DNA from 3 places in the Qipengyuania sp. SS22 genome. Region 2 is predicted to be linked to each of the others. Evidence: predicted binding sites of a transcription regulator. Region 2 holds the regulator's gene; each other region holds the start of a gene.

Region 1 (10,238 bases), 210 kb from region 2:
GCGCGGGCTCGACATCAAGGGTGTCAGCCACGTCTTCAACTTCGACACGCCGTGGCATCCGGACGATTACGTCCACCGCATCGGACGCACGGGCAGGGCCGGTGCCAAGGGCCGCGCCTTCACCCTCGTCGCCGAGGAAGATGCCGAGGCGATCGCCAATGTCGAGAAGCTGACCGGTGCGGAAGTTCCGGTATTCGGCAAGAGCGATGTCCGTGTCGATCTGGTCGAGAAAAGCAGCGCCAAGCCCGCCGAGAAGGCGGTTGCACCGGAGAAGGCCTCGGCACCCGAGAAAGTTTCGGCACCCGCGGACGAGGCAAAGCCCAAGCGCAGCCGCAAGCCGCGCGACGAGGACGATGCGCCGCGCGAAAAGCCTGCGCGCAAGGCGAAGCCCAAGGGCGAACCGCGCAAACGCCGCGACGAGGACAGCGACTCTGTTGCGTCGGGTGAGTGGAACGGGCCGCGGCCGGGCTTCCTCGACGTTTCCGCGATCTGATCAGAGACCTTCGCGCAGCCAAATCATGTCCTGCGCATGCGCAGGACAGCCGCGTGCGACGGTGCCTTTCAAACTGCCCTAATCGTCAGCCAGCTTGACGAAACTGTCGAGTACGCGCTTTTCGCCCGCCTTCTCGAACTCGATCGTCAGCTTGTTGCCTTCCTGATCGGTCACGCAGCCATAGCCGAATTTGTCGTGGAACACGCGCGCGCCGATCGAGATGTCGCTGCGGGGTTGCGCGGCAAAGCTCGCCGCACTGCGGCCGGGCTCGGCGAGGCGCTTGGGCGTCGTGTCATAGCCCGACGATAGCGCTCGCTGCCACCCAGGACCGCGGGCTCCCGAACGATCGGGTCGGCTGGTCGAGACATGCGCGAAGGGGTCTTCGGTCTCGCTCCAGTTCGCCCGCCACAGCGAAGCGCCGCCGGTCATGGTAGTTTCTCTGGTGAGATATTCCTCGGGCAAATCCTCGATGAACCGGCTCGGGATCGAACTGGTCCATTGGCCGTAAATGCGCCGGTTGGCCGCGTGCAGGATGGTGCAGCGGCGCTTGGCGCGGGTAATGGCGACATAGGCGAGGCGGCGCTCTTCCTCGAGACTGGCGAGTCCGCCTTCGTCGATCGCGCGCTGGCTGGGAAAGACGCCTTCCTCCCAACCTGGTAGGAAGACGTGATCGAATTCGAGCCCCTTGGCGGCATGCATGGTCATGATGGTGACCTTCTCGCCGTCGCCAGCGCGGTCATTGTCCATCACCAACCCGACATGCTCGAGGAAATCGCCGAGCGTGTCGTATTCCTCCATCGCGCGAGCGAGTTCGGTGAGGTTTTCCAGCCGCCCGGCGCTTTCCCCGCTGCGATCCTTCTGGAGCATGTCTTCATAGCCGCTTTCGGCGAGTACGCGGCGCAGCAGTTCGGACGGTGTGACCTTGTCCACCTGCTCGCGCCAATGGACGAACTGGCCGAGCAGCGCGACGAGATTGTTCTTCGCGCGCGCGGGCAATTCGTCGGTGTCGCATAGGTCGAGGCTGGCGGCGGTCAGCGGCATCTGTGTACGCCGTGCGTGGCGGCGCATGGCTTCCAGTGTCTTCGCGCCAAGCCCGCGTTTGGGCTGGTTGTAGATCCGCTCGAAAGCGAGGTCGTCGGCGGGCTGGGCGATAGTGCGCAGATAGGCCAGCGCATCGCGAATTTCGGCACGCTCGTAGAAGCGGAAGCCCCCGACGATGCGGTAATTGAGGCCGATCTGGATGAACCGGTCTTCGAATTCGCGTGTCTGGTACTGCGCACGTACGAGGATCGCGATCTGGTCGAGCGGCGCGCCTTCGCGTTCCAGCCGCTCGATCTCCTCGCCCACGCGGCGGGCTTCCTCGGGTCCGTCCCATACGCCGATTACGCGGATATTCTCGCCCGCCGGAAGCTCGGTCCACAGCGTCTTGCCGAGCCGTTCGCTATTGGCGTTGATCAGCCCCGATGCCGCCCCGAGGATCTGCGGGGTGGAGCGATAGTTCTGCTCGAGCTTGACCACCGCCGCGCCGGGAAAATCCTTTTCGAACTTGAGGATATTGGCGACTTCTGCGCCGCGCCATGAATAGATCGACTGGTCGTCGTCGCCCACCACGCAGATGTTCTTGCGTGTCTGGGCAAGCAGGCGCAGCCACAGATACTGGACTTGGTTGGTGTCCTGATATTCGTCGACGAGGATATATTTGAAGCGCTGCTGATATTGCGCCAGCACGTCGTGATGCTCGCGGAAAATGTTGAGCATATGTAGCAGCAGGTCGCCGAAATCGCAGGCGTTGAGCGCTTTCAGGCGGTCTTGGTAGAGCTTGTAAAACTGCGCCCCGCGGCCATTGGCATAGCTTTCGTTCTCCACTGCATCGAGATCGCCGGGGTTGAGCCCGCGATTCTTCCAGCGGTCGAGCAGGCCGGCGAGTTGGCGCGCGGGCCAACGCTTCTCGTCGAGATCGTTCTCCTGGATCAGCTGCTTCAACAGCCGCAACTGGTCGTCCGGATCGATGATCGTGTAATTGCTCTTGAGCCCGACCAGTTCGGCATGGCGGCGCAGCATGCGCGCGCCGATCGAGTGGAAGGTGCCAAGCCAGGGCATGCCTTCGACCGCATCGCCGATATGCCGCCCCACGCGCTCGCGCATCTCGCGTGCGGCCTTGTTGGTGAAGGTGACGCAGAGGATTTCGCTCGGCCATGCCCGGCGCGTTGCGATGAGATGTGCCAGCCGTGCGGTTAGCGCCGCGGTCTTGCCGGTGCCCGCTCCGGCCAACATCAGCACGGGGCCTTCGGTGGTGAGAACGGCCTCGCGCTGGGGGGCGTTCAAGCGCGCTGCATAGGCGGGAAGCTGCGCATCGTCGGGCGCGTCGGACGGGATGGGTAGATCGGTCATGAAGGTTCGGAACAGCTAGGGAACGCATGGTCGCAAGACAAGCCCCGCGCGCAGACATCCACCGGAACCGACCACCCATTCGCTGCGTAGATTCGGCGATGACAACGACAAATGGAGCAATCTCCGATGCGTAATCTTATCCTTGCCGGCGCCGCTGCGCTGGCCTTTACCGCCGCCCCGGCGCTGGCAGATCACCACATGGAGGGCGAGGCCTACGCGTGGTCGGCAGACCAGCAGGCTATGTATGATGCCTGGCCCGCCGACCGGCAAAGCGCCTATGATGGCTGGCCCGGCGATGTGCAGCAATATTACTGGACCCTCACCCCCGCACAGACCGAGGGCTGGTGGGTGCTTACCGACGCCCAGCGTGTGCGCATTTACGAAATGGCGCCCGCAGCCCGCGCGCAGGCCTGGGCGCAGGTGGCCGCACAAATTGGTCCTGGCGCGACGCCGATGGAATCCATCGCAAGAGCCTCGGCATCGACCGCACCGCGTTTCGTCAGCAAGGAAGTCAGCCAGTCTCCTCCGGCCGGGTACACAGCGGCTTCGGGAGAAAATCTGCCCGTGTGCGATAGCATGCAGCAAGACGGCTGCATCAACAGCTGGGCCAAGAACAAGACGGGCAACCGCCCGCTCGAATACTGGCCGGGTCAGCCCGCGAGCGAGATTCCGGGCAAGCTGCCTGCCAAGAACCCGGGTTCATAAGCCCACCCTGAGCTGCGTAGCCACTACGAATTGCGTACATGACGTTCGAAGGGCGGGATTGCTGACGGCAATCTCGCCCTTTTTGCATGCGCGCTCGCAAGCTGCCGCATTTTGGGCACATTTGGCGACCGGGCGTGGCGGAGGCGGGTTTGGCACCGGGGCCGATCGGCAGGAGCGGCGTTGGTGTCGTATACAGCGAGCGCATCTCCGATGGGCCGCTGGACGGGCCTCGTCACGCCCCCAAATGAAAGGACTTATGATGCGTAAGACATTCTACTTCGTCGCCGGCGGCGCGCTCGCCTCCTTGTCGATCCCCACCATTGCGCAGGACGTGTCGGCAGATGCGACTTCCGATGAAGCGGTGACTGCGGAGACCAACATGGGTCTCTCCGCAGAGCAGCAGGCATCCTACGACTCCTGGCCGGTCGAACTGCAGGGACAGTTCGATGCGTGGCCGGGCGAAGTGCAGAGCTATTATTGGTCGCTTACCCCCGAACGCCGGGAATTGTTCTGGCGCATTTCTGATGCCAATAAACTCACCGTGAGCGGGTTGCCTGCCGAGCAGCAGGCGCAAGCCTGGATGCAGATCGAGGCACAAGCCGCGACCCAGGTGGCGCCAAGCGCGGACGAGCCGATGGCAGAGCCGGATCAAATGACCGATATGGACTCTGACGCCGCCGATCCGATGTGATCGTGTCGTGAATTATCCGGCGAGGCGGAGCAGCGAAATCTTCGCCTTGCCGGTCTTCCGCTCGGCAACCAGTTCGAGCCTGCGCATGGCGCTGGCCTCCTTTGCGCCAGTTTCGAGCGCGATCCACGTCGCGGATCCGATCCAGCCAAGCCGAGTGAGACGCTCGAGCGCGACAAAACCCGCTCCCGTTTCGTAGGGTGGATCGAGCAGTATCAAATCATGCGGCGCCTTGGCGGGACCCAGGCTCATGACCGAGGCTTGCTGCACCACACAGCGCGGCCGCGCATCGAAGGTGTCGATATTGGTGCGGATTGCCTTTACCGCCTGGGCGTCCTGTTCGACGAACAGGCAGGATCCAGCTCCGCGTGACAGCGCTTCGAGCCCCAATGCGCCCGAACCGGCGAACAGATCGAGCACTGACAGACCATCGAAACTGCCAATGCGGCTGGCGAGCATGTTGAACAGCGTCTCGCGCGTCCGGTCGGCGGTGGGGCGGGTGAGGTCTCCCGGGGGTGCGACCAGCTTACGCCCGCGCCATTCGCCCGCGATGATTCTCAAAGCTGGCCCCCGCGCTTGAGCTGTTTGCGGAACCGTTCGACATCGGCCTGGCGAATTTCGACTGCCTGCCCGCGCGGAAGATCGGCCAGTTCGAACGGGCCATAGGCGGTGCGCAGTAAGCGATTCACCTTGAGGTCGAGATGTTCGAGCACGCGCCGGACTTCACGGTTTTTGCCTTCGGTCAGCGTCAGCTGAATCCAGCGGTTCTTGCCCGAGCCGCGTTCGAGATCGGCTTCGATCCGGCCATAGCGCAGACCGTCGATCTCGATGCCTTCGATCAAATCGTCGAGCTGTGCCTGCGTGACGTCGCCAAAGGCGCGCGCACGATAGGTCCGCGGGATGGCCGAAGAGGGCAGCTCCATCGCCCGCTTCAACTCGCCATCATTGGTGAGCAGCAGCAGACCCTCGGTCGTAAAGTCCAGACGACCCACCGGCATCACGCGGCCCGTGTCGCGGGGCAGGGCGTTGCGCAAGGCGGTGTAAATCGTCGGGCGACCGGCAGGATCGCGCTCGGCGGTGATCAGGCCGGAGGGCTTGTGGAAGGCGAACAATCGCGCCGCTTCGGCCTGCCCCACGGGCTTGCCATCGACGGTAACGCCGTTGAGATTCGCCAGCTTGACCGCGGGTGTGTCCAGCACCTTGCCCGCGATCGCGATGCGCCCGTCGGCGATCATCCGTTCGATCTCGCGGCGACTGGCGATGCCCGCACGGGCTAGCAGTTTGGCGATCCGGTCGCCTTCTTCGGGTAGTCGATTGTCGGCCATGGCCGCGCCAATACACACAAGTGCAATGCAGCGGAAGCGCTAGCTGTCGGGCGGCTAGGTCGCGGCCCGCAGAGCCTCCTCGACGGTCTCGTGATAGCGCCGGATGCCGCCTTCCATCGTGCCCAGCGTCAGCTGCGGTACCGCGCCCGTCGCCAGGCCTTGCTGGCCAAGCTCGGCAGCGCGGAAATCCTCGCCCGCGAAGACCCCGCCATCGAGCAGCGCCCAGCTGCGTTCCCAGTGATCGCGTGCCTTGTCGGTCGAAGGGTGTTCGGGGATCAACATGAAATCCTCGACCAGCGTGCGGTCATGCGCCTGCGGCATCATCACCATGACATTGATGTAGTCGGGGCTGGGGATGATCAGCGCGCCGGGCAACAGCTGATAGGCATAGGTCACGACGCGGCGCAGCGCGGCCATGTCTTCGAGATCGACATCGGCCATTTCCTCCAGCCGCCCGACCGCGCTGCGCGCATGCGGGCCGATCATGTCGCCGCTGGTCGCGCCGTCCTTGAAGAAAGGTCCGATGGTCTTCGCGTGCAGGCGGGTGACATGATAGCTTTCGAGGAAGGCATCCATAATGAGCTTCCAGTTTCCCGCGACTTCATGCGTCTTGCGGCGGAACAGCACCTGTTCGCCCATGCCCAGCGCATCGAAATCTTCGCCGATGGTCTCGGCCACGGTGAAGTCGGCGGTTTCTTCCTGCGGGCAGAACCAGATCAGGCCGCCGGTCTCCCTGCTCGGCAATTCGACGAGGCCGTAATCGCCCTTGTCCAAACCGGGAAAGGTATCGGGCCGAGGCAGGGCTAGCAGCCTCCCATCAACCGCATAAGTCCAGGCGTGATAGGGACAGACGAGCTTCTTGGTACACTGGACATCGCTGCCTTCGACCAGCCGCGTGCCGCGGTGGCGGCAGACGTTGAGGAAGACATGCGCTTCGCCCGCGGCATCGCGCGTGATCAGCAACGGGCGCCCGGTGGCATCATGAGGCACCGCCATGCCCGGATCGGGTAGCAGCGCGGAAGGGCACAGGATCTGCGGCAGGCGGTCGTAGATCGCGGCCTTCTCGCGCGCCCAGTAATCGGGGTCGATATAGACGCTCGCGGGGACGGTGGTTGCCTCCGACGCATCGCGTTTGCACCCCGTGGCGATATCCTTGGCCAGGGCCAGCATGCCATCGGTGGGACGGCGCTCGAAATGTTTGGTGTCGACATCGTTCATGACGCCTGTTCCTCGCTCTCACTCGTCGCTAGTGTCGCAAAAAATTCGTCGAATAGGAAGGACGCTAGGGAATGGCCGCGGTCGCCGAAGAAACAAAAAAGATCTCCGCCTGGCGCGCGCTGGGCCTGGCCCTGGGCAATCGCAAGACCGGTTTCATGCTGCTGTTCGGTTTCGCCAGCGGGCTTCCCTTTGCGCTGTTCCTCGGCACCTTGTTCGCCTGGCTGACCGAGGCCGAGGTCGACCTTGAGACGATGGGCATCTTCTCGCTCATCGGGCTGGCCTATGCCTTCCAGTTCCTGTGGTCGCCGTTGATCGACAAGGTCGACATTCCGTTGCTGCGCCGCCTCGGCAAGCGCAAGCAGTGGATCGTCCCGATGCAATTGCTGCTCGGGGCAATCCTGATCACCATGAGCCTGCTCGAACCGCGCACGCAGCTGGGCATGTTCTCGCTGCTGGCCGGGATCGGCGCTTTCGCCAGCGCCACGCAGGACATCGCGATCAACGCCTGGCGTATCGACGTGGCGGACGAGGTGGCGACGATCGACATCCTCTCGACCGTTTACCAGATGGGCTACCGGCTATCGTCACTGGTGGGCGGCGCGCTCGGGCTGATCATCGCCGCGCGGATTGGCTGGCCCGAAACATATATGATGATGGGCGGGATATTGCTGGGAGTGGGTGCCGTCGGTCTGCTCGCGCCCAATGCCGAGGGTGCGGCCGAACTGACAGAGGGTGACGAACAGGTTCGCGCGCTGCGCAAGGCGGGCGAGCTTGCTCCGGCAATCCGCAACCGGGCATTGGCAGCGGTCGGTCTGTTGTGGGCCGCCGCGATTGGCGCGGTGCTGGCCTTCATGATCATGTCGATGACCTATGCGCCCGCAGATCGTCCCAATCCGACCGAGTTCACCGTCACCTGGGGGCCGTGGATCATTGTCGCGACGATCATCCTTCCTTCGCTCATTGCAGGGTGGCTTTCGGGGCAGAAGAAGACCGGCAGGCACCTGCTGACGCATGACGCGCCGCCGGCGAGCGGGGGATCCTATGCCCTCGATCACCTCTATCGCGCGCTGGTGCTGCCACTGGTGGAACTGGTCGGGCGGATGGGCTGGTCGCTGGTGCTGATCTTCGCGGTGGTGCTCACCTATCGCATCTGCGACGCGATCTGGGGGACGTTTGCCTATCCGTTCTATCTCGGCGAGCTCGAATACACCAATGACGACGTGGCGTTTGCGTCCAAGTTCTTCGGCATCGGGGCGATCATCGCGGGGCTGGCACTGGGCGGGCTGATGCTTACCACCATCGGACGCATGGCCACGCTGCTGATCGGCGGGCTGCTCGCTGCGCTGACCAATCTGCTTTATGCCGACATGGCGCTAGGCGGCGCCAATATGCAGGCCTTCAGCGATGCGGTTGGCTTCACCTATCTGATCGAACAGGTGCCCGGGATCGGCGACGCCGACCTTGCCAAGCTGACCATCACCATCGGGTTCGAAAACCTGGCGATCGGGATCGCCGGCGCGGCTTACATCGCGTGGCTATCATCAATCGTGTCGAAGAAGTTCAGCGCGGTGCAATATGCGCTGCTCTCCTCGCTCACCCTGCTGGTCGGAACGTTGGGTCGCGGAGCGCTGGGCGAGATGATCGAGAACCAGGGTTATTACGACGTCTTTATCCTCACCACCTGGATCGGGCTTGGCGCAGCGGTGCTGGTGTGCGTCGAATGGTACCGCGAAAGCCGCGGGAAGGGATCGGCGGGGATCGTGGCGCCCGAAGCGGGCGAGGCCGTACCAGCCGAATGACGCCCGCCTAGTCGGGCAGTTCCGCGTTGAGCCGCAGGACTTCACCCGCGAGATAGAGCGAGCCTGCGATCAGCACGGGCAGGCCGTCTTCGGGCAGGTCGGCAAGCGCGGTCGCGACGTCCGGCTGGCTTACCGCTTGGGGACCGAATGCCGTACCCCTGTGCCAATCGTGGCCGGGGACGGGGACTACCGCAACGCTTGCGATACTGGACGCGAGTGGTCCGGTCAGCGCCTCGGGATCCTTGGCGTCGAGCATGCCGATGATCAGGTGCAGCTGTTGTCCGGCGAAATGCTGGCCAAGCATCCTGCCGGCGTCGGGATTGTGTCCCCCATCGAGCCAGACTTCGCGAGCTCCGACCAGAGGGCCGTCTGCAAGCCGCTGTAGCCGCGCGGGCCAGCGCGCCTGCGCCAGGCCTTGCGCCATCGCAGCGGGCGAGACAGGGAGCTTGTCCTGATGGCGAAGCATGGCCACTGCCAGCGCGGCATTCTGCGCTTGGTGCGCACCCGGCAGCGCCGGGAGCGGCAGGGCCAGTTCACCGCGTTCGTCTCGGTACCGTAGCTCCCCGGCGACCTCGGTATCCCATTCCGCGCCACGCATCGCGAGCGGCGTTCCAACGCGCGCAGCGGCGGCTACAACCTCGTCGCGCGCATCGCCCGGATACGACACGCACACCAGCGGAATACCCGGCTTGGCGATACCCGCTTTCTCGAAGGCAATCCGCGCGAGCGGCTCTGCCGGGGCACCGGTTTCGGGCATCAGCAGGAAGCGCTCGTGATCGATCCCGAGCGCGGCGATACCGCAGGCGGCAAGCACGCCCGGCTCCAGCACATTCGTGGCATCGAACCGCCCACCGAGCCCCACTTCGACCACGCAGGCATCCGCAGGCACGCGCGCGAATTCGGTGAACGCGGCGGCGATGGTCACTTCGAAGAAGCTGGGGCTCAGATCCTCGCCCTTATCGAGAATTTCGCCCAGCAATTCCGCCAGCCGCGCGTCCTCGATCAGGGTTCCAGCCAGCCGGATGCGTTCGTTATAGCGCACCAGATGCGGGCTGGTGGTGACATGGACGCGGTACCCCTGCGCCTCCAGCATCGCGCGCAGGAAGGCGCAGGTCGACCCTTTCCCATTGGTCCCGGCGACATGGAACACCGGGGGGAGCCGCAAGTGCGGATTGCCGAGCCGGTCGAGCAGCGCGCGGATCGTCTCGAGGCCGAGCCGGCCATCGGGAACGGACAGGCGGCCCAGCCGGTCGAACTGGCGCTGCACAGCAGGGTTGTCGGAGCGGGCGAAATCCCGCATGCTGCGCGTCAGGCTGCCTCGGCGGGCGCCAGGTAATCGAGCAACGTCGCCAGCGTATCGGTCAGATCGTGACGGTGCACCACCATGTCGACCATGCCGTGCTTGTGCAGATATTCGGCGCGCTGGAAGCCATCGGGCAGTTGTTCACGGATGGTATCCTGGATCACCCGCTGGCCCGCGAAACCGATCAGTGCGCCGGGTTCTGCGATATGCACGTCGCCCAGCATGGCGTAGCTGGCGGTAACGCCGCCGGTCGTCGGATCGGTCAGCACCACGATATAGGGCAGCCCGGCTTCCTTCAGGCGGCGCGTCATCACGG
Region 2 (10,238 bases):
AGGTGCGCGAGGATCTCGGCACCGGCCTGCTGTCGCAGCAATTGCTGATTCCCGCCGGCTTCGGCGCGACCGTGCCCGACAAGCTCGCCTATCGGTACGCGCAATTGTTCAAGGAACGCCGCCGCGGTTCGATCGCTCTTCTACCCGCGGCGACCTATGCCCCCAGCGGCAAGGCCGACCCCAAGGTGCTGCGTGCTTATTACGACAGCAACCGCGATGTCTTCGTCCGCCCCGAACGCCGGACGATCCGTTATGCTACGTTCGATTCAAGCGCGCTCGGCGACCGTATCGAGCCGACCGATGCCGAAATCGCTGCGCGCTATGAACGCGACGCCGCGCAATATGCAGCCAGCGAAACGCGCGATGTCACCCAGTTGATCGTACCCACCGAAGCCGCAGCCAAGTCGATCCGCGATCGCGTCGCCGGCGGCGCGTCGTTCGAAACGGTTGCCCGCGAAGCCGGCCTGCGCGCATCGCCGGTCGTCGATGTTCTGCGCGAAGGCCTGTCCTCGCAAGCATCGCCCGCGGTCGCCTCGGCCTATTTCGCTGCCGCGCGCGGAGCGATGACTACGCCTGCGCGCAGTCCGCTCGGCTGGCATGTCGCGCGTATCGATGCGATCGACACCACCGCCGCACGCACGCTCGCGCAGGTTCGCGGCGAGCTGACCGACACGCTGCGCGAGGAAAAGCGCGTGCGCGGCATGGCCGACCTCGCCAGCGAGATCGAGGAACAGCTCGAGGATGGCGCAACGCTGGCCGAAGTCACCGAAGACCTCGGCCTCGACCTCAGCACGGTTGGCCCCGCGCTCGCCGATGGACGTCTCTACGATACACCGCAGCGCACGCTGCCCGATGTCCTGCGTCCCGCGCTGGCCACCGCTTTCCAGATGGATGAGGAAGAGCCCGAGATTGCGCCGGTCGAAAGCGGGCAGACCTATCTCGTCTATGAAGTCGGCGATATCGTCACCGCCGCTGCAGCGCCCTTTGCCGAGATCGAGGACATTGTCGAAGCCCGCTGGCGTGCGACCGAGGGCATGAAAGCCGCGCAGGCCGCCGCCGACCGTGTCGTGGCCCGGCTGCGTGATGGCAAGTCGATCGCGCAGGCGCTCGCTGCCGAAGAGCGCCGCGTGCCCCCGGCCCAGTCGGTCGACATGACCCGCGAAGACCTCGCCCGCCAACGCGAACGCCGCATCCCCCCGCCGCTCGCGCTGCTCTTCAGCATGGCCGAAGGCACGACCAAGAAGCTCGAAGCGGGCGGCAATGCCGGTTTCTTCGTGGTCCGGGTCAACGATATTGCGATGGACGATATCGCCGAAGACGACCCGCTGATCGCGCAGGCACAGCGCCAGATGGGCCCGCTGCTGGGCGAAGAATACGCCGACCAGTTCCGCCGTGCGATGCGCGAAGAACTGGGCGTATCGCGCAATCCTTCGGCGATCGAGGCCGTGCGCACCCAGCTTGCCGGTAACTGAGGCGCAGTTGGACACCGCGCTGAAAGGCACCGACCGGGCACGCGCGGCGCTCGCGCAGGGTCGGCCCGCGCTGGTGTGGCGCGAAGTGGTCGCCGATACCGAAACGCCGGTCGGCGCAGCGCTCAAGCTGTTCGAGGAAGGGCGCGGCGACTTCCTGCTCGAATCGGTCGAAGGCGGCGAAGTGCGCGGGCGCTACAGCCTGATCGGGCTGGACCCCGACCTGGTGTTCCGCGCCACGGGCGACCGCGCCGAGATCAACGCGCAGTGGCAGCAATCGCGCAGCGGCTTCGAACGCTGCGAAGACGGCGCGCTCGCCAGCCTGCGCGCGCTGGTCGAATCCTGCCGCTGCGACGTGCCCGTGGAACTACCGCCCGCCCTCGCCTGTCTGGTCGGTCATTTCGGCTATGAGACCATCGGCCTGGTCGAGAAACTGCCTCGCCCGCCCGAGGGCGAACTCGACCTCCCCGATATGCTCTTCGTTCGGCCGACCGTGCTGCTGGTGCTGGATCGGCTCAGCGATGCCCTGTTCTGTATCGCGCCCGTGTGGCAGGACGGGTCCATCGCGCAGGCCGAAGAACGGATCGACGAAGTGCTGCGCAAGCTGTCGCATTCGGCAGGCAGCGCGCGCTATTCGGCCGACCAGCACCCCGAGCCCGCGCTCGCGCCGACCATGCCCGCTGCCGATTACGAAGCCATGGTGCTGCGCGCCAAGGAGTATATCGAGGCCGGCGACATCTTTCAGGTGGTGCTGTCGCAGCGCTTCACCTCACCCTTCTCGCTGCCCCCGATGGCGCTTTATCGCGCGCTGCGCCGGGTGAACCCCTCGCCCTTCCTCTATTTCCTCGACATGCCCGGCTTTGCCATTGTCGGATCGAGCCCCGAGATCCTCGTGCGGGTGCGCGATGGCGAGGTGACGATCCGCCCGATCGCGGGGACACGGCCGCGCGGCGCCACTGCGGCGGAGGATCGACTTGCCGAGCAATCCCTGCTCGCCGATCCCAAGGAACGCGCCGAACATCTGATGCTGCTCGATCTCGGGCGCAACGATGTGGGCCGGGTCGCGCAATCGGGCAGCGTCACCGTGACCGAGAGCTTCACCGTCGAACGCTACAGCCACGTCATGCATATCGTCAGCAATGTCACCGGGCAGCTCGATAGCTCGAAGGACGCGATCGATGCGCTGTTCGCGGGCTTCCCCGCCGGAACGGTCAGCGGCGCACCCAAGGTGCGGGCCTGCGAGATCATCGCCGAACTCGAGCCTGCCACGCGCGGTCCCTATGCGGGCGGCGTGGGATACTTCGCGCCCGACGGGTCGGTCGACAGCTGTATCGTCCTGCGCACCGCGGTGGTGAAGGATGGGACCATGCACGTCCAGGCGGGCGCGGGGATAGTCGCGGATAGCGATCCCGCTTATGAACAGAGAGAATGCGAAGCGAAGGCGAGCGCGCTGCTCGCTGCGGCCAGGGAAGCCGTACGCCTCGCGAAGGAGCCCGGGTTCGGTCAATGAGACATATACTTGCCGCGCTGGCCTTGCTCGCGCTGACAGCCTGCGAAGCCCAGCCCGAAGGGGAGCCCGTCGCCCGCGCACGGATCGACGGCAAGGCGCAGGCCGCCCCCACGTCCACGCCCAGCCCGAGCGAGACGCTGGCCAGCCAGGTCGAAAGCGCGTGCCGCTCGATTATCTTCGAAGACACCCCCCTCACCCATTGCCTCGCAGTGCCCGCACGTCACACGATCGCGATGGCGCTGAGCGATGGTGACAAGCGGTATCGCAGCCTCAAGGATTTCGCGGCTGCCAGCGATAGCGAGACCATCGCCTTTGCCATGAACGCCGGCATCTTCGACGGCGACGGCAAGCCGGTCGGCTATTTCGTCCAGCGTGCGCAGCGCTTGCAGGAACTGAACACCGGGACGGGCTCGGGCAATTTCTACATGAAGCCCAATGGCGTGTTCTACGGCAGCGGGGGCGAATGGATGGTGCGCGACAGCGCCTGGTTCCTCGCCAATGTTTCCGAACGGCCGCAATTCGGCACCCAATCGGGCCCGATGCTGGTGAGCGATGGCCGCATCCACCCGCAGATCACGCAGGACGGCCCCTCGCGGCTGATCCGCAACGCGGTCGGCGTCGATGACGAGGGCCGCGCGCATTTCGTGATTTCCAACGCGCCGATTTCCTTCGGCAAGCTCGCCCGCTTCTACAAGGACGAGCTCGAAGTGAAGAACGCGCTGTTCCTCGACGACACCGTCTCGCTCCTGTGGAACCCGGTGACCGACCGGCTCGATACCGGCGCGCCCATCGGCCCGATCGTCGTCGTCAGCAAGAAAGCCTCCGAATGACCGAGACCCGCCGCCAGCTCTATCCCGAAATCGAACCCTACGAGATCGGCATGCTCGATGTCGGCGAAGGCCATTCGCTCTATTGGGAACGCGTCGGGACCCCGGGTGCCAAGCCCGCAGTCTTCCTCCATGGCGGCCCGGGCGGCGGCATTGCGCCCGACCACCGGCGCCAATGGGATCCCAAAGCCTACGACGTGCTGCTGTTCGACCAGCGCGGCTGCGGCAGGTCGCTGCCCTTCGCCGAGATCGAGCACAACGACACCTGGCGCATCGTCGAGGACATCGAGCGGCTGCGCCAGATGTGCGGCCACGAAAGATGGCAGGCCTTCGGCGGCAGTTGGGGCTCGACCCTCGCGCTGGCCTATGCCCAGAAATATCCCGACCGGGTGAGCGAACTGGTACTGCGCGGCGTCTTCCTCGCGCGGCAGCAGGAAAAGTCGTGGCTCTACGGCTATGGCGCCAGCGAGATCATGGCCGAGCAATGGGACCAGTTCACCGGTCTTATTCCCGAAGCCGAACAGGGCGATCTCGTTCGCGCATATTATCAACGGCTGACCAGTGACGACGAAGCCACGCGGCTTGCCGCGGCGCGCGAATGGTCGCTGTGGGAAGGCCATGTCGCAACGCTGCTGCCGAACGAGGATTTGCTCGAGAGCTTCGGCGATCCGGCCAAGGCGGTGCCCTTCGCGCGGATCTGCGCGAAGTTCTTTCTCGAGGACTTCTTCCTCGACGAAAACGAGTTGCTGGCCAATGTCGACAAACTGGCGGGCATTCCCGGGATCATCGTTCAGGGACGTCACGACATCTGCACCCCGCCGGGCGCGGCATGGGCACTCAAGAAGGCCTGGCCCGAGGCCGAGCTATGGATTGTTCACGATGCCGGTCACAGCGCCAGCGAACCGGGGATCATCGACGGCCTCGTGCGCGCGACCGACAAGCTCGCGGGCAAAGCGGCGTGACGTCACGCTGACGTTTCGCGTGTCGCAGCTTTCCTTGCTTGAAAGCACGGCGCTACCCCGCCATTGACGCCACGAATGACCGACAGCCGCTCTATCCTCGTAATCGACAATTACGACAGCTTCACCTTCAACCTGGTCCATTACTTGATGGAACTGGGTGCAGGCGTGGAGGTGGTGCGTAACGACGCCATCTCGGCACACGAGGCGCTGGCGGCGGGCCATGCGGGCTATCTCATATCGCCCGGCCCCTGCACGCCAAACGAGGCCGGCGTCAGCCTCGACCTCGTGGCAGCCTGTGCCGATGTCGGCGCACCGCTGCTAGGCGTTTGCCTCGGGCATCAGGCGATCGGCCAGCATTTCGGTGGCCGCGTGGTGCGCGGCGGGCTGATGCATGGCAAGACCTCTCCGGTCACTCACGATTCCAGCGGTGTGTTCGCCGACCTGCCCTCGCCCTTCACCGCGACGCGCTATCACTCGCTGGTGGTCGAGGACAATCCGGACTGTCTCGCGATCAATGCCACCAGCGAAACGCCCGGCCTCGATGGAACCAGCGTGATGGGCTTCCATCACCGCGAGTTGCCGATCCACGGCGTCCAGTTCCATCCCGAAAGCATCGCGACCGAACATGGCCATGCCTTGCTGGCCAATTTCCTCGCGCTATGCGGTATTGCCGCCAAGGTCCCCGCATGAAGACGCTTCCCGACGCCAAGCAACACCTCGGAGAGGCCGAGGCCGAAGAGGTCTTCGGCTGGATCCTCGATAGCGAGACCGGCGACGAGGACATCGCGCGCTTCCTGATCGACATGTCGGCGCGCAGCGAAACCTCCGATGAGATCGCCGGCGCGGCCCGTGCGCTCCGAGCGCGGCTGATCCCGATCATTGCTCCCGAGGGGACAGTCGACTGCTGCGGCACCGGCGGCGATGGGCATCACACGCTCAACGTCTCGACCGCGGTGAGCCTGGTGGTCGCCGCCTGCGGTGTGCCCGTGGCCAAGCACGGCAATCGTGCGGCGAGCAGCAAGGCGGGCGCTGCGGACACGCTCGAAGCGCTCGGTCTCGATATGGAAGCAGCGGGAAGAAGCGCGGAGAAGACTCTGGCAGAATTGGGAATTTGCTTCCTTTTCGCCAAGAACCACCACCCAGCGATGGGCCGAATTCAGCCGATCCGGCAAAAGCTCGGCGTGCGCACGATCTTCAACCTGATGGGGCCCTTGTCGAATCCCGCCGGCGTCAGACGCCAGCTGATCGGCATCGCCCGTCCCGCCTATGTGCCCATCTATGCCGCAGCAAAGGCCAAACTGGGGACCGAGCGCACCTTCATCGCCTCGGGTGACGAAGGGCTGGACGAGCTGAGCCTGGCTGGCGGCAACGAGCTAGCCGATGTCCAGGGCAATGATTTCGAAATGCGCCGCGTGGTCGCGGTGGAAGCCAATCTGTCGCATTCCCCGGTCGAGGCGATCCGCGGCGGCGATCCGGCGTATAATGCACGCGCGCTCGAGGCGCTGCTCGGCGGCAGCCCGGGCGCCTATCGCGATGCGGTGCTGCTCAACGCGGCAGCAACGCTGATCATTGCTGGCCGTACCGACGACTGGACCGAGGGCGCGGAGATCGCGGCCGAAGCACTGGACTCGGGCAAGGCCAAAGCGCTGCTCGATAACTGGATCGCGATGACCGCCTGAGATGAACAAGCTGGAAGAAATCTGCGCCACCAAGCGCGACGAGGTCGCCGCCCGCAAGCGCAATCACACGCTCGCCGATCTCGAAGCGCGCGCGAAACAGCAGTCGGCGCCCCGTGGGTTCCAGTCAGCCCTCGCTCGGGCCCAACGGGACGGCTTCGGCCTGATTGCCGAAATCAAGAAAGCTTCGCCGTCCAAGGGCTTGATTCGCGAAGATTTCCAGCCCGCAGATCATGCGCGGGCCTATGCCGCGGGCGGAGCTGCTTGCCTTTCGGTGCTGACCGACGCTCCCTATTTCCAGGGCCATGAAGATTACCTCGTCGCCGCCCGCGCCGCCTGCGATCTGCCTGCCCTACGCAAGGATTTCATGGTCGATCCGTGGCAGGTCGCTGAAGCACGCGCGATCGGGGCCGATGCGATCCTGATCATTGTTGCCGCGCTGGACGACAGCACCATGGCCGAGATCGAAGCGGCGGCGCTCGACTTCGGTATGGATGTTCTGGTCGAGGTACATGATCGCGCCGAAATGGACCGCGCCGCGCGCCTCCGCTCGCGCCTGATCGGCGTCAACAATCGCGATTTGCGCAGTTTCACTACCGATCTCGCCACCACCGAGATGCTTGCCCCGCTCGCCCCCGAGGGCGCACTGCTGGTCGGCGAAAGCGGCATCACGACCAATGACGATTGTGTGCGGCTCGCGCGTTCGGGCGTCCGCAGTTTCCTCGTCGGCGAAAGCCTGATGCGACAGGTCGATGTCACTGCCGCGACCCGCGCTCTGCTCGGGCATTGACGCAGCCCCTGTGGAGCAAATCGGGAACAGGTGTTCCTGTGTAAATCACTCGAAAATGGCGGGATTGCTTGACTTGACGAATCAGGTTGCTTAATTGTTCCGTATTCGTTCACAGCTTTGTGAACAGGCGATACGGGAGTTCGCACCATGCTGACCGCCAAGCAGCACGAATTGATCCGCTTTATCCAGCAGCGCCTGGAAGACACCGGCATTTCGCCGAGTTTCGAGGAAATGAAGGAAGCGCTCGACCTCAAGAGCAAGTCAGGCGTGCACCGCCTGATCTCGGCGCTTGAAGAGCGCGGCTTTATCCGCCGTCTGCCCAACCGCGCGCGCGCGCTCGAAGTGGTCAAGCTGCCCGAGAACGCGGTGATGGGCTCGACCCAGCCTGCCCCCGCGAACGATTCCGTGGTATCGGCCATCACGCCCAAGCCCGTCGCGCCCGAACCCGCCAATGACATCATCGATGTCCCGCTTCACGGCCGCATTGCCGCGGGCGCCCCGATCGAAGCGATCGAAGGCCAGTCGAGCATGCCGGTACCCGCCGCCCTGCTCGGCCCGGGCGAACATTACGCGCTCGAGGTTTCGGGCGATTCGATGATCGAAGCAGGCATTTTCGATGGCGACTTCGCCTTGGTGAAGCGGACCGACAGCGCCCGCGACGGCGAAATCGTGGTCGCACTGGTCGACAACGAGGAAGCCACGCTCAAATATCTGCGCAAGGACGCGGGGCGCGTGATCCTCGACCCCGCCAATGGTTCTTACGAGCCGCAGGTGTACGACTCCCACCGCGTACAGGTGCAAGGAAAGCTGGCCGGGCTGCTGCGCCGGTATCACTGATTGCGGGGCGCGCGTTTCTCATCGGACGCGCGCCACCAGCCATGCTTGCCCTGATCCTGCGCCACGGTATCGATACGCCGGGCGCCCAGATAGAGCGCAACCCCGCCTTCCCTCTCCAGAAAACGCCGGTCGGCCTTGAGCCACCGTGGGCGGCAACTGCGCGGCAGGAAGCGATCGGCGATGACGATGTCGGAGTTCCTGCAGGCTGCAGCCAGCGCGCGTTCCTCGACCAGGTTGTGACTCCGCGCAATCAGCAGGGACCATGCGCGGCCCTCGCGCGTGACGGTCAACGAACAGAATTCGTCGCTGCAGCGGCTGTGCGGCCAATCCGCGATAGCCAGCGGTTGCCGGTCGGTTCCGGCAAGCTCGAGCAGGTTCTCTTGCGCATATCCACCCGCGCTATCGCGTAGCACCAACAGCCGCTCGGCCTCGTTCGCAATGCCGATATCACGCCCGTCGCGCGTGATCAGGATATCGGGCACCGGGGCCTGCAGCATGAGCACCGCAGCCACCACGACGGGTCCGATACCCCACAGGCGCGCCCTGCCCTGCCACAGCGCCAGCCACAGCGCACCGACCAGATACAGCGTGATCGCGCCCATCCCGATCCGCGGGGCCAGCTTTACCGAACCCGGCTGCTCGGCAAACAGATGGGCAATGCCCAGCAACAGATCGAGCGAATGCCCGACCAGCCACCACACGGGCCCGCCTGCGCCGACAAGGTCGAGCACCAACGCCAGCGCCACCAGCGGCATCGACACGAAGGTCACCAGCGGAATGGCAATCAGATTGGCCGCGGCGCCGTAAACGCCGGCGCGATGGAAGTGAAACAGCACGATCGGCATCAGCGCGAGTTCGATCACCAGCCCGGTGAGAAACAGGATCGCGGTTCGTCGCAGGAACCGCCGCAACCCACTCTCCTCGCGCGGCGCGAGGAAATCGCGGATGACTTGCACATTGTGCAGCGAGACAATCGCGATGACGGCCGCAAAGCTCATCTGGAAGCTCGGCCCGACCAGCGATTCAGGCCACAGTGCGAGCACCACGCCTGCGGCAATCGCGACCATCCGCAGCGAAAGCGGCTCACGCCCCAGTGCCAGTGCGACCAGCACCAGCAGTGCACCGATACAACTGCGCACGGTCGGCACCTGCGCGCCCGTCAGCAGCGTATAAGCGATCCCCGCCAGCGCCGCTGCACCTGCGGCGACCAGTGGCAGCCGTACCCGCAGGGCAAGCCAAGGCCACAGCGCCAGCAGCTTAAGGACCACAATATAGCTCGCCGCGATGATCGCGCTGACATGCAACCCGCTGATCGACAGCAGATGGGTCAGACCCGCATCGCGCATGGCCTCCTCGTCGCGCTCGGGAATGGCGCCGCGATCGCCACTGGCCAGCGTTGCTGCAATCGCTCCCGGCGTTCCCTCGAGGCGGCCGCGCACATGCGCCGACAGCCGCCGCTGGATCGAGGCCACGGTCAGCCGGGAGGGCGGCGGCGGCGTGACCAACTCGACCTCTCCCACGACCGATCCGGTTGCCGACAGTCCGTCGAACCAGGCGCGCCGCGCGAAATTATACGCTCCGGGGACGATTGGCGGGGATGGCGGCATCAGCCGCGCCGACAGCCGCACCCGCGCGCCTTCGCGCAGGGCTGGCCGGTCCTTCGCCAGCGGCAGGTTCACGCGATAGGCGACCGCCCGCCCGGTCTCCGCATCGCGCGCGGCCAGAACAAGCCGAACCCGATCCTCCGCCGGTTGCTCCTCGCGCTCGAGGACACGCCCGTCGATCCGCTCGAACTGCGGATACGCAATCGGCTCCGCCCCCACCATCGCCGAGCGCGCCCATACCAGCGACATACCAAGCGCGAGGGCGATCAGGATCGACAGGCTTGCAGCCAGCAAATAGATGCGTCCGTCCCTGCCGCGCCACCGCGCGAAAGCCGCGGTTGCACCGCCCGCCGCGCCGCCGATTACCGCCAGCCATTGCCATGGCGCGTCGAGATAGAACCACAGCCCGATCCCCCCTGCGAAAGCGACCGCCAACCACGGCCCGCGGTCGAATTCCGCGCCTTCCAGAAATGCTTCGGATCGCCCGGCGAAACTGGACAAGAGACCGCGCATGCGCCAAGGGCGCGGCACTGCGGGGCGGGCCTCTTCGTCCGCCTCCCCCA
Region 3 (10,238 bases), 290 kb from region 2:
GGCGTCTTGAACGGCAGCATGCTGTCTGCGGCGAAATAGCCCGTGCCGGTCGGAATGGCGGCGGCGTCGGCGCTGGGTGTGGCCATGGTGTCGAGGTCTTCCCCATATGCGGTGGTGCAACCGGCGAGCAATGCTGCGGTTGCGACGGTGGCCAGAATCTGGGCCTTCATGCTTGTCCCCTCAGGATGATATGAAACGCCGGACGGATGCCCGGCGCAATATTGCGATCATGGGAGTGCGATAGGACCGCTTCGCGACCGCGCGCAAGCGCGCAAACGTCGCCGGTCGGCGCTGCTCCTACATTAATCGAACGGAACGCGGTCGCCCTGGTTCCGCTCGGCCTGGTCGCGCGCGATCTCCAGCGCTTCGTCGAGCGCCTGGCGATTGACCGTCATCAGCCGCGGACGCCCGCCATCCCGGTCGACCACCAGCCAGACGGCGCCGAGGGTGAAGAACCCGCCCTGGTCCTTCGCCACGCTCATCTGCGATAGGTCCAGTCGCTGCAGCAATGCGATCATCGCGGGATCGAAAATCTCGTCGAATACCGCCTCGACCTCGCCGCGATCCTCGATTTCGCGGCGGTTTCCCGCGGCATCGATATACAGCAGCGGGAGCCCGATCTCCTCGAGCATCCGGCGCTTGTTTCCGCTGCTGGCAGCATCGCGTAGCGCTGCAATCGCGGCGTCGAACTGGCTGGCGCTGGTTCCCGTCGCGCAGGAGATCGCCCCGCCATCGACGAAGTCGTGCGTGCGGTCGAATTGCGCATGCCGTTCTTCCTGGCTCGACCAGACCAGCAGCAGGCAATCGTCGGGGGAGGCAGGGTCGCTCGCCAGTGCGGGCGCATCCTCGCCAGCGGGCGCATCCGCGGGCGAACAGCCGCCAAACGCCAGCGTCAGGGTCGATAGCAGGGAGAGGGCGGTGCGCGTCATGGATCGGGAACCAAGGGATAGCGGACTACCGGCTCATAGACTGAACCTTCGGGTCGCAGGAAACTTTCGTACAGAATATACGAATCCGCAGTCCACGGGCCCAGCCGCAGGTCCGCCGTCCGTGCGAGCAACGGGGCAAGCGGCGCGGTGCCGCGGTTGGTGCGCGCCAACGTGATATGCGGGTGGTATTTCCGGTGTTCGGGCTCGTGTCCCGCGGCAATGCAGATGCGTTCCACGCGCTGCTGGAACCGGGTCAGTTCGATCGACGGCGCGATCCCGGCCCACAGCGTATGCGCAACCCCTTTGCGTTCGAACGCTCCCGTCCCGACTATCGTCAGGTCGAATGCGGGACCACTGGCAGCACGCAGCCGTTCGGACAGTTCATCCGCCGCATGGGTATCGACCACGCCGACATAGCGCAGGGTCAGGTGCAGTTGGTCGTCGTCCTGCCAGCGGGCGTTATCGACACCTTCCATCAGGTCGATCAGCGCATCGCGGATCGGGGGAGGGGGCCGGATACCGACGAAGAGGCGATGGGACATGGATCGTGACGCCGCTCGGTCGGCGTATTGCAGGGGTTTCAGCAGGCCGCCGCGGACCTGCTTGATTGGTAGGGCGTTTCGTCCTCCCGGCGCAAGCCCGCACCGGATCGGGCCATTCTCGCTCAGGCCGCATTGTGTGCGGCACTCTCGCGCGGGTTCTCATAGGCAGCATCCATAAAGATGCTCGCGCGGCGATCGCTGCGGTGTTCCAGTCCCTTGGCGAATGCGCCGCCGGCATGCGTATAGTTCAGCTCCTCGGCAATCGCGTCGTAATCGCGCGCATCGATCGCCGCATTGAGACGCGGGCTTTCGCTGGGCGAGACATTGCCGATCCCGACATTGTAGACGAGGTCGAGCAGCGCATCGAATTCATGCTGGTGAAGTGGCAGGTCGCCGACCAACTGGCGGACACCCTGTTCGGCTTCGGCCAAGTCGGCATCGAGAAAAGCGAGCACGCGTTGCTCGCTCACCCGGTCGCCGACCCGCAGCCGGTCGCGCGGTTGGACCAGATGGCCAACCCCCACCGTAGGATAGCCGGCGACATCGCGGTACACGGTATAGCGAACGCCTTCCTCCTCGATCAGCGCCTGCTTGAACGTATCGCTCGCCGTAAGCAGCGGGGCGGGTTGGCGCACGCCTTGCGTGGGGCCGAGAACCATGTTTGCCGCACTCGGCTGCGGGGCTCTGGGCGGGCCGGTAAAGGCTGTCAGGCCCAGCGCCCCGGCCCCCAGCATCAGCGTTGCGTGCTTGCGGGTGGAGAGGCGCGGCCGGACGTCGAATGCCTTGGCGGCAGCCTGCCGTGCGCGGCGCAGCTCGCGGCGATGCTGGCGCTCGCGGCGCAGGCGTTTGAGGAAACGCTCGGGCTTCTCTCCGCGTTTTCCATGCAGCGTGGTATGCGACCAGTCGACCTCGTCCAGCGGACGGTTGAGATCGTCGAGGATGGTCTTGAGCGTATCGTCTGTGTTCGCGCTTGGGGCGGACGCGTGGCGCGTCCCGCCGGCTTGGTTCCTGTTGTGCGCGGTGTCCTTATCCATAAGGCGGGCACCTTTCATTGCGTAATCATGTATCACACCGGCGCTGCGACCTGCGCATGCGATTTCATGCGCTGTGGCGCGGTGTTGGTCTCGTATATGGAACGGTTGGCGGGGGTTCTTTGGTCCCCGTTTCGTCGCTGCGGTGCAACGGTCGAGCGGTCAGGCGGCGCGCTCAGGCGGCGCGGCGGACCTGGTTGCGACCCGTGTTTTTCGCTTCGTAGCAGGCAATATCGGCGCGCAGCAGCGCATCGTCCATCCCTTCGCCGAACCGCCAGCTGGCCAGCCCGATCGAGGCCGAAATGGCGATGTCGGGATAGGTGTCGAACTGGTCCTCCAGCCCGGCGATCTGCAGGCGCAGCGCTTCGGCCGCTTCGGCGACCTCGACATCATCGAGCCCGCGCACGATGACCAGGAATTCCTCTCCGCCGAGGCGGAAGGCCTGATGTTCCCTGGTGCCTTCGATCGAATGGCACCATTCGCGGATCGTATCGGCGGTTGCGATCAGCACGTGGTCGCCCACGCCATGGCCGAAGGTGTCGTTGATCGTCTTGAACCGGTCGAGATCGATGGTGAGCAGGTGCCGCGAGAGCGCACTGTGTTCCATGCGCGTTTCCTCGAACAGCTTGCGCCGGTTGAACAGGCCGGTGAGCGGATCGCGCCAGCTGAGGAATTCGGCATGTGCAAGCGCATCGGCCAGATCCTCGGACAGTTGCCGGTTTTCGACCAGCATCTGTGCCGCGCTCCGGATATGCAGCCCGGTGGAGGAACTGTAGATGCGGATGCCGATGACCATCAGCGCAAGGATCGCGATCAGCACCGGGTGCTGGACGCCGGGGTGGAACAGGTAAAACCCGAAAGTCGTCAGCCAGAAGCTTGCCAGCATGGCATCTCGCGCAGAGGGCAGCGCGGCCAGCGTCACCGCGATGAGCGTCGCCGTTAACAAGACCACGCCGCGGACCAGATTGACCGCCAGCACCGAACCATCGGGTGGCGGTGGCCACAGCAATAGCCCCAGCGTCACCCCGGTCATCGACATGGCGAAGACCAGGATCCAGCGCGCGTGGCGCATCGGCTGACGCGCGCGCGCCAGCTGTTCCAGCCGCGCGGCGGCCTTGCGGGTGTAGAGGAATGAACAGAAGCGCAGCGCGAGCAGGACCGCCATCGACAGCGGGTTGGGCATCAGCGCCACGCCGACCGCCATCAGCGCCAGCGCGATCAGGCTGGCGGTCAGCGAACGCTGCTCGCGTTCGAGCATGGCGATCACCGCTTCGCGCTCGATCTCGTAGGGATCGACCGGGACACGGTTCATCAGGCCGGCGCTATTGCCGTCGAATTGATCGTCGATGTGCACCGGCTGCGACCTTGACCTCTTCTCGCGCGTACGATCGCGTTTTCTAGCGCCCAATCGTTAACGATTTGGCGCGGAATGTTCACGATCTTCCCGGATCTGGCGACGCGAAATTGGCGAGGGCGACGTGCGGCAAATACGCTCGCACGCCGCCTTCATGGTTACCAAATCCGTGCGCGGTCCTCGGGCGCGATATACATCGCGTCTTCGGGCGTGATGTTGAAGGCTTCGTACCATGCATCGACATTGCGCAGCGGGGCGATGGTGCGATAGCGCGCGGGGCTGTGCGGGTCGGTTGCGACCTGGTTGCGCAAGCTGTCCTCGCGCGCCTTGGCCCGCCACACCTGCGCGTAGGCGAGGAAGAAGCGCTGGTCGCCGGTCAGCCCGTCGATTACCGGCGCTTCTTCTCCGCCGAGCGATTTCTTGTAGGCATCATAGGCCACCAGCACGCCCGCCAGATCGGCGATGTTCTCGCCCATCGTCAGGTCGGGATTGATGAAGCTGCCCGGCACGACTTCGAACGCGGCATATTGCGCGCCGAATTTCTTGGCTTCGGCCTCGAACCGTTCGGCATCGCCTGTGGTCCACCAGTCGCGGATCGCGCCGCTGGCGTCGATCTTGCGGCCCTGGTCGTCGAAGCCGTGGCTGATTTCGTGGCCGATGACCACGCCGATCGCGCCATAGTTGACCGCCGGGTCGGCCCAGGGATCGAAGAAGGGTGGCTGGAGGATGCCGGCCGGGAAGACCATCTTGTTTTCCAGCCCGCCGTTATAGGCGTTCACCGTCTGCGGGTTCATGCCCCACTTCTTGCGGTCGACCGGCTTGCCAAGGTCGCTCATCTCGTAATCGGCGTTGAACTGCGAGGCAGCGATCATGTTGCCATAGAGATCGTCGGCCGACATCGGCAGCTGCGAATAGTCGCGGAATTTTTCCGGATAGCCGACCATCACGTCCATCCGCTCGAGCTTGTCGAGCGCGGCGTCCTTGGTCTCGGGGCTCATCCAGTCGTTTTCGCCGATCCGGTCACCCATGGCGAGTTTCAGGTTGCGGACCAGCTCGTCCATCCGCGTCTTGGCGATCTTGGGGAAATATTCGTCGACATAAGCTTCGCCGACCAGCTCGCCGAGCGAGCCGTCGATCGTGTCGACCGCGCGCTTCCAGCGGGCACGCTGCTCGCTCGTGCCGTTGAGCGCGCTGGTATACCGGAACCGGCTCTCAACCATCTTCTGGTTGAGATAGGGCGAGGCCTGGTGCGCTGCTTGCGCCTTCTGCCACAGCTTGAGCGTATCGAGATCGGTGCTGGCAAACAGCGCGGCGATCGCCTTCATCGCGGTGTTGTCGGTAACGATAATGCGCTCCTGCGGCGGGATGTTGTGACCGGCGAAGAACGCGTCCCAATCCACGCCCGGCGCATAGGCGGCCAGTTCGCTGCCCGACATCGGATTGTTGATCTTCTCGATCTGGCGTTTCTGTTCAGCATCCCAATTGAGCTGCGCGACATAGGTCTCGAAAGTCATCACGCGGCTGGCCGCTTCGCGCGGGCTGGCCTCGCCGATATTGCGGAAGGTGCGCTCGAGATAGGCGAGATACGCGCCGCGCTGGTCGGCGAATTTCTCGTCGAAATAATATTCCTTCTCGGGCAGGCCGAGCCCGCCGGAGAACATCCACAGCGCGTTCATCGTCGGATCGTCGGGGTCGGCATAGGGGCCGGCGCCGAACAGCGAGCCGCCGAACTTGCCATAGGCCGCGCCCATGTAGCGCGCGAAGGCGCTCTTGTCCGACAGCGCATCGACCTGTGCCAGATCGCGCATCAGCGGGGCCAGACCCGCGCGCTCGATCGCCGCCTCGTTCATGAAGCTGGTGTAGAGCGCGCCATATTGCGTGCCCGCAGGCGCTTCGGTGATCAGCCCGTTGACCTCTTCGGTCACATCCTCGCGCAGATTATAGAACGAGCCGACCGAGGGACGATCGCCGGGAATCTCGGTCCGGTCGATCCACGCGCCCGAAGCATAGCGTTCGAAATCGTCACCCGGATCGGCGGCAGTGTCACGCGCGGTGAGGTCGAGCCCGAAGTCGCCGATCTTGGCCTGGCCGGTGACGACGATGGTGTTGGCGTCGGTTTCCTCGGCGAGGGACGGAGAGGCGAGAGCCAGCCCCAGCGCGAGCGCGGAAGCCGCCGTCGCGCGGGCGAAATTTCGAGTGGATGGCATGTGTGATTCCCCTGAGAATTGAGCTGGCTCGCGTGCTAGCGCGTGCGGTGCTCAGGAGGAAAACTTTGTCGGCGAACCGATGAGGGCCATCGGCAAGGGGCGACCGGCGGTCGTTTGCTTGTGCGAACGGCACTGAAATCCCAGCTAGTCCGAAACGACGTTGGCACCGGTCTCGAGGACGTAGAATTTGTTGGTGCCGACTACTTCTGAGATGTTGTCGCCGACCTTCTGGTACAACATGCCGGAGCTGGTCGTAATCGCACCATGCAGCTCCGAGGAGTTGGCGATAGTTGCGAAGCAATTCTTAGCCTCTTCGAGGCTGTCGAAAACGTGTAAGATGACGTCAGACATTGTGTGCTCCTAGTACTCGTTCCATCCATCGACGGCGTCCTTCAACTCAGAGCGCCTCATCAGAGCCTTCTTCTGATCGACGGCGAGGATGCATTGCGCGACATCTGTGCAGGATTCTTCCAGTTTCAGGTCGACTGTTCCTCCCAGTTTTGCTTCGAAGCCCTTCATCTTGCCAGCCAGCGCGTTGTCGCTTGTTGCGGCAATCTTAACGCGAAGATTCTTGATCGGATCGTCGAAGCTTTCAATAACAGGGCGAGGATCGCCAGTGCCATCAGGAAAAAGGGCCGCGATCTCGGTGTTGCTCGCCGCGGCTATCCCGGCGGAACGGCTGGTGGAAACCAATGCCGCACCACCCTTGGCTGCGAGAATTTGCGCCGCCATTCCGGTCGCAAAATACTGGGCAAGGCCGCCAGAGGCTTCGGCGGATGTTTGCGCCTTGGCAGAAAACTCGGCTCCGAAGCTGGCCAGTACCGAATAACTGTCCTGCGCCTCGCCTTTCGATGCAACGAAAGAGCACGGGTGGACGATGTATTCGGCTCCGACTACCGTCAGTGGCTTGGTCGGGTCGCATGGGCTAAGCTGGTTTGTCGAACCATTTTTCTCATCATTGTTGGCAAGGAGCGGCATGATGACTGCCTCCTGCCGATCATATCCCACGATGATCTCCGGCACTTCGCCGGTAGACGCACCAGCCTTTACCCCGAAAGTCGTATTGGTCCCGAAGATCATCGTATTGCTGTGCCGCGTCGCCTGAACGCACCCCGCCGCGAGCGGCAGCAGGGCTAGGGCTGCAAGGTATTTGTGTGATCGACTACGCATGGCGAACTCCCCTCAAGTGCAGACAGGACCTTGGCCGCATTCTCGGCTTCAGCCGCGGACCGGATGATGACGAGCAACTGGCAATCTCGCGGATCGGCGATGACCCACTGGCTATCCGAATAGCCGAGCCAGGCACCGCCGGCCGGAAGGTCGTCCCAGCCAAGCCCCAAACCACTGCGCTTGACCGCCACCACACCGCCCTTGGTAGGCGGCAATTCGACGCGGACTACACCTATGCCCGTGATCGTTTCGCCGCCGCCTTCGCCTACCGTGACGCTGGTGCATGCGGGCAGCAGGCAGCACGCGGCGACCAAGGCATCCGCACGGCTCATCTGTGGTTATTCTCGGGAACAGTTTTGGTCCGAAAGCAGGGCGAACCGACGCCAAGAAATCGCTGCGGCTCTCGCATTCGATACCACCGGCCCCCTCATTATCCGGCTACCCGGATGTATAGAAGGCGCTTTGCAAACGATTATGTCAAGTGCAGCGCTCGCCGTGACTTCCGGGACGGGAAAGCGGTAGCCTGCCAGTCTGTGAGTTTTTCGCACGCTTCTGGCCCTAATGGATCCGCCAACCCATTGACGTCGCATCCTGTCGATGGAGTCTATTCATCTGCCACTGCGAACCGGGAGAAATACTTGCGTAAACCTAGGGTCCCGCTCGGCGCATTGATTTTTCCGCCCGTGCTCCCACATCGGCGCGGGCAGACGGGACGGAACCTTTCGCCTCGCGGGCCGATAGGGCTCTGCCGACTCACCCCTTGACCCAAGCGAACAATTCAGGAACACGCGTCCTCCATGGCCCTCACCAAAATTTCCGTCCGCGGCGCGCGCGAGCATAATCTCAAGGGCGTCGATATCGACCTGCCGCGGGATAGCCTGATCGTCATCACCGGCCTTTCCGGCTCGGGCAAGTCGAGCCTCGCTTTCGACACCATTTATGCCGAGGGGCAGCGGCGCTATGTGGAATCGCTCAGCGCCTATGCGCGGCAATTCCTCGAGATGATGCAGAAGCCCGATGTCGAGCATATCGACGGGCTCTCGCCTGCCATCTCGATCGAGCAGAAGACCACGTCGCGCAACCCGCGCTCGACCGTCGCGACGGTCACCGAAATTTACGACTATATGCGGCTGCTGTGGGCGCGGGTGGGGGTGCCCTATTCGCCCGCCACCGGGCTGCCGATCGAGGCGCAGACGGTCTCCAACATGGTCGACCGCGTGATGGACCTGCCCGAGGGCACGCGCGCCTACCTGCTCGCGCCGGTGGTGCGCGGGCGCAAGGGCGAATACCGCAAGGAACTGGCCGAATGGCAGAAGGCGGGCTTCACCCGCGTGCGCATCGATGGCGAGCTCTACCCGATCGAGGAAGCGCCTGCGCTCGACAAGAAGTTCAAGCACGACATCGAGGTGGTGGTCGACCGGCTGGCGGTGAAGGAAGGGCTCGAAACCCGCCTCGCCGACAGTTTCGAACAGGCGCTCAAGCTGGCCGACGGGCTCGCCTATGTCGATCTCGCCGATGGCGTCGTGCCGGGGCGCGAGGACGAGGGGGCTTCGGGCGGCGCGATGAAGGGCGCAGGCCTGCCCGCCAACCGCATCGTCTTTTCCGAGCGCTTCTCCTGCCCGGTCAGCGGCTTCACGATCGAGGAGATCGAGCCGCGGCTGTTCTCCTTCAACGCGCCGCAGGGTGCCTGCCCGACCTGCGACGGCATCGGCGAGAAACAGCTGTTCGACCCGCAGCTGGTGGTCCCCAACGAAGCGCTCAGCCTCAAGAAGGGCGCGGTGGTGCCCTGGGCCAAGTCCAACCCGCCGTCGCCCTATTACATGCAGGTGCTCGCATCCCTCGCGAAGGAATATGAATTCGACCTCACCACCCCGTGGGAGGAGTTCGACGCCGAGATCCGCGACATCATCCTCCATGGCACCAAGGGCCGCGCGATCCCGCTGACCTTCAAGGACGGACGCAAGCAATATACCGTCAAGAAGCCGTTCGAAGGCGTGATCGGCAATCTCAACCGCCGCATGCTGCAGACCGAGAGCACCTGGATGCGCGAGGAGCTGTCCAAGTTCCAGACCGCGCAGCCGTGCGAGACCTGCGAGGGCAAGCGGCTCAATCCCAAGGCGCTCGCGGTCAAGATCGCGGGCACCGATATCGCCACGCCGACCAAGATGAGCGTCGCCGATGCCAAGGCGTGGTTCCTCGCGCTGCCCGACCAGCTCGGCCCGACGCAGCAGCAGATCGCGCACGCCATCCTCAAGGAAATCAACGAGCGGCTGGGCTTCCTCGACAATGTCGGGCTTGATTACCTGAACCTCGACCGCACTTCAGGTACGCTGAGCGGAGGCGAGAGCCAGCGTATCCGCCTCGCCAGCCAGATCGGCAGCGGGCTCAGCGGCGTGCTCTACGTGCTCGACGAGCCCAGCATCGGCCTCCACCAGCGCGACAACGACCGGCTGCTCGAAACGCTCAAACGACTACGCGATCTCGGCAATACGGTGATCGTGGTCGAGCATGACGAGGATGCGATCCGCGCCGCCGATTACGTCGTCGACCTTGGCCCCGGCGCGGGCGTGCATGGCGGCGAAGTGGTCGCCGAAGGCACGCTAAAGCAGGTACTCAAGAGCAAGAAATCGCTCACCGCCGCCTATCTCACCGGGCGCCGCGAAATCGCCGTCCCCGCCACGCGCCGCAAGGGCAATGGCCACCAGCTGACCGTCCACGGCGCGCGCGCGAACAACCTCAACAACGTCACCGCGGGCATCCCGCTGGGCACCTTCACCTGCATCACCGGCGTCTCGGGCTCGGGCAAGTCGTCCTTCACCATCGACACGCTCTACGCCGCCGCCGCGCGCCAACTCAACGGCGCGCGCGTGGTCGCGGGTGCGCACGACAAGGTCACCGGGCTCGATTATTGCGACAAGGTGATCGAGATCGACCAGTCGCCGATCGGCCGCACCCCGCGCTCCAACCCCGCGACCTATACCGGCGCCTTCACCCAGATCCGCGAC

What was found. The regulator LexA, encoded in region 2, represses DNA repair genes until DNA is damaged. The targets are predictions, from matches to a motif close to GTTCCNCNCTTGTTCT.
Region 1: N6L26_RS05790 (ATP-dependent helicase) is a predicted target of LexA. The motif match lies at 2,893-2,908, and genes of this name have one in related genera.
Region 3: uvrA (excinuclease ABC subunit UvrA) is a predicted target of LexA. The motif match lies at 8,004-8,019, and genes of this name have one in related genera.

The regions. Positions count from the first base shown of each region.
Region 1 covers NZ_CP107048.1:1,180,622-1,190,859, reverse strand. Annotated here, with positions in the region: gene N6L26_RS05795 (DEAD/DEAH box helicase) at 1-493, shown strand, start outside; gene N6L26_RS05790 (ATP-dependent helicase) at 572-2,884, opposite strand; gene N6L26_RS05785 (hypothetical protein) at 3,011-3,589, shown strand; gene N6L26_RS05780 (hypothetical protein) at 3,846-4,280, shown strand; gene rsmD (16S rRNA (guanine(966)-N(2))-methyltransferase RsmD) at 4,293-4,838, opposite strand; gene N6L26_RS05770 (pseudouridine synthase) at 4,835-5,602, opposite strand; gene N6L26_RS05765 (aromatic ring-hydroxylating oxygenase subunit alpha) at 5,657-6,820, opposite strand; gene N6L26_RS05760 (AmpG family muropeptide MFS transporter) at 6,892-8,619, shown strand; gene N6L26_RS05755 (bifunctional folylpolyglutamate synthase/dihydrofolate synthase) at 8,627-9,919, opposite strand; gene accD (acetyl-CoA carboxylase, carboxyltransferase subunit beta) at 9,928-10,238, opposite strand, start outside.
Region 2 covers NZ_CP107048.1:966,643-976,880, forward strand. Annotated here, with positions in the region: gene N6L26_RS04750 (peptidylprolyl isomerase) at 1-1,472, shown strand, start outside; gene trpE (anthranilate synthase component I) at 1,459-2,979, shown strand; gene N6L26_RS04760 (phosphodiester glycosidase family protein) at 2,976-3,809, shown strand; gene pip (prolyl aminopeptidase) at 3,806-4,768, shown strand; gene N6L26_RS04770 (anthranilate synthase component II) at 4,844-5,458, shown strand; gene trpD (anthranilate phosphoribosyltransferase) at 5,455-6,447, shown strand; gene trpC (indole-3-glycerol phosphate synthase TrpC) at 6,449-7,234, shown strand; gene lexA (transcriptional repressor LexA) at 7,382-8,071, shown strand; gene N6L26_RS04790 (ComEC/Rec2 family competence protein) at 8,065-10,176, opposite strand.
Region 3 covers NZ_CP107048.1:1,256,974-1,267,211, reverse strand. Annotated here, with positions in the region: gene N6L26_RS06145 (M3 family metallopeptidase) at 1-170, opposite strand, end outside; gene N6L26_RS06140 (hypothetical protein) at 303-929, opposite strand; gene thpR (RNA 2',3'-cyclic phosphodiesterase) at 926-1,471, opposite strand; gene N6L26_RS06130 (lysozyme) at 1,594-2,505, opposite strand; gene N6L26_RS06125 (sensor domain-containing diguanylate cyclase) at 2,678-3,856, opposite strand; gene N6L26_RS06120 (M13 family metallopeptidase) at 4,015-6,063, opposite strand; gene N6L26_RS06115 (hypothetical protein) at 6,208-6,414, opposite strand; gene N6L26_RS06110 (hypothetical protein) at 6,424-7,233, opposite strand; gene N6L26_RS06105 (hypothetical protein) at 7,197-7,565, opposite strand; gene uvrA (excinuclease ABC subunit UvrA) at 8,031-10,238, shown strand, end outside.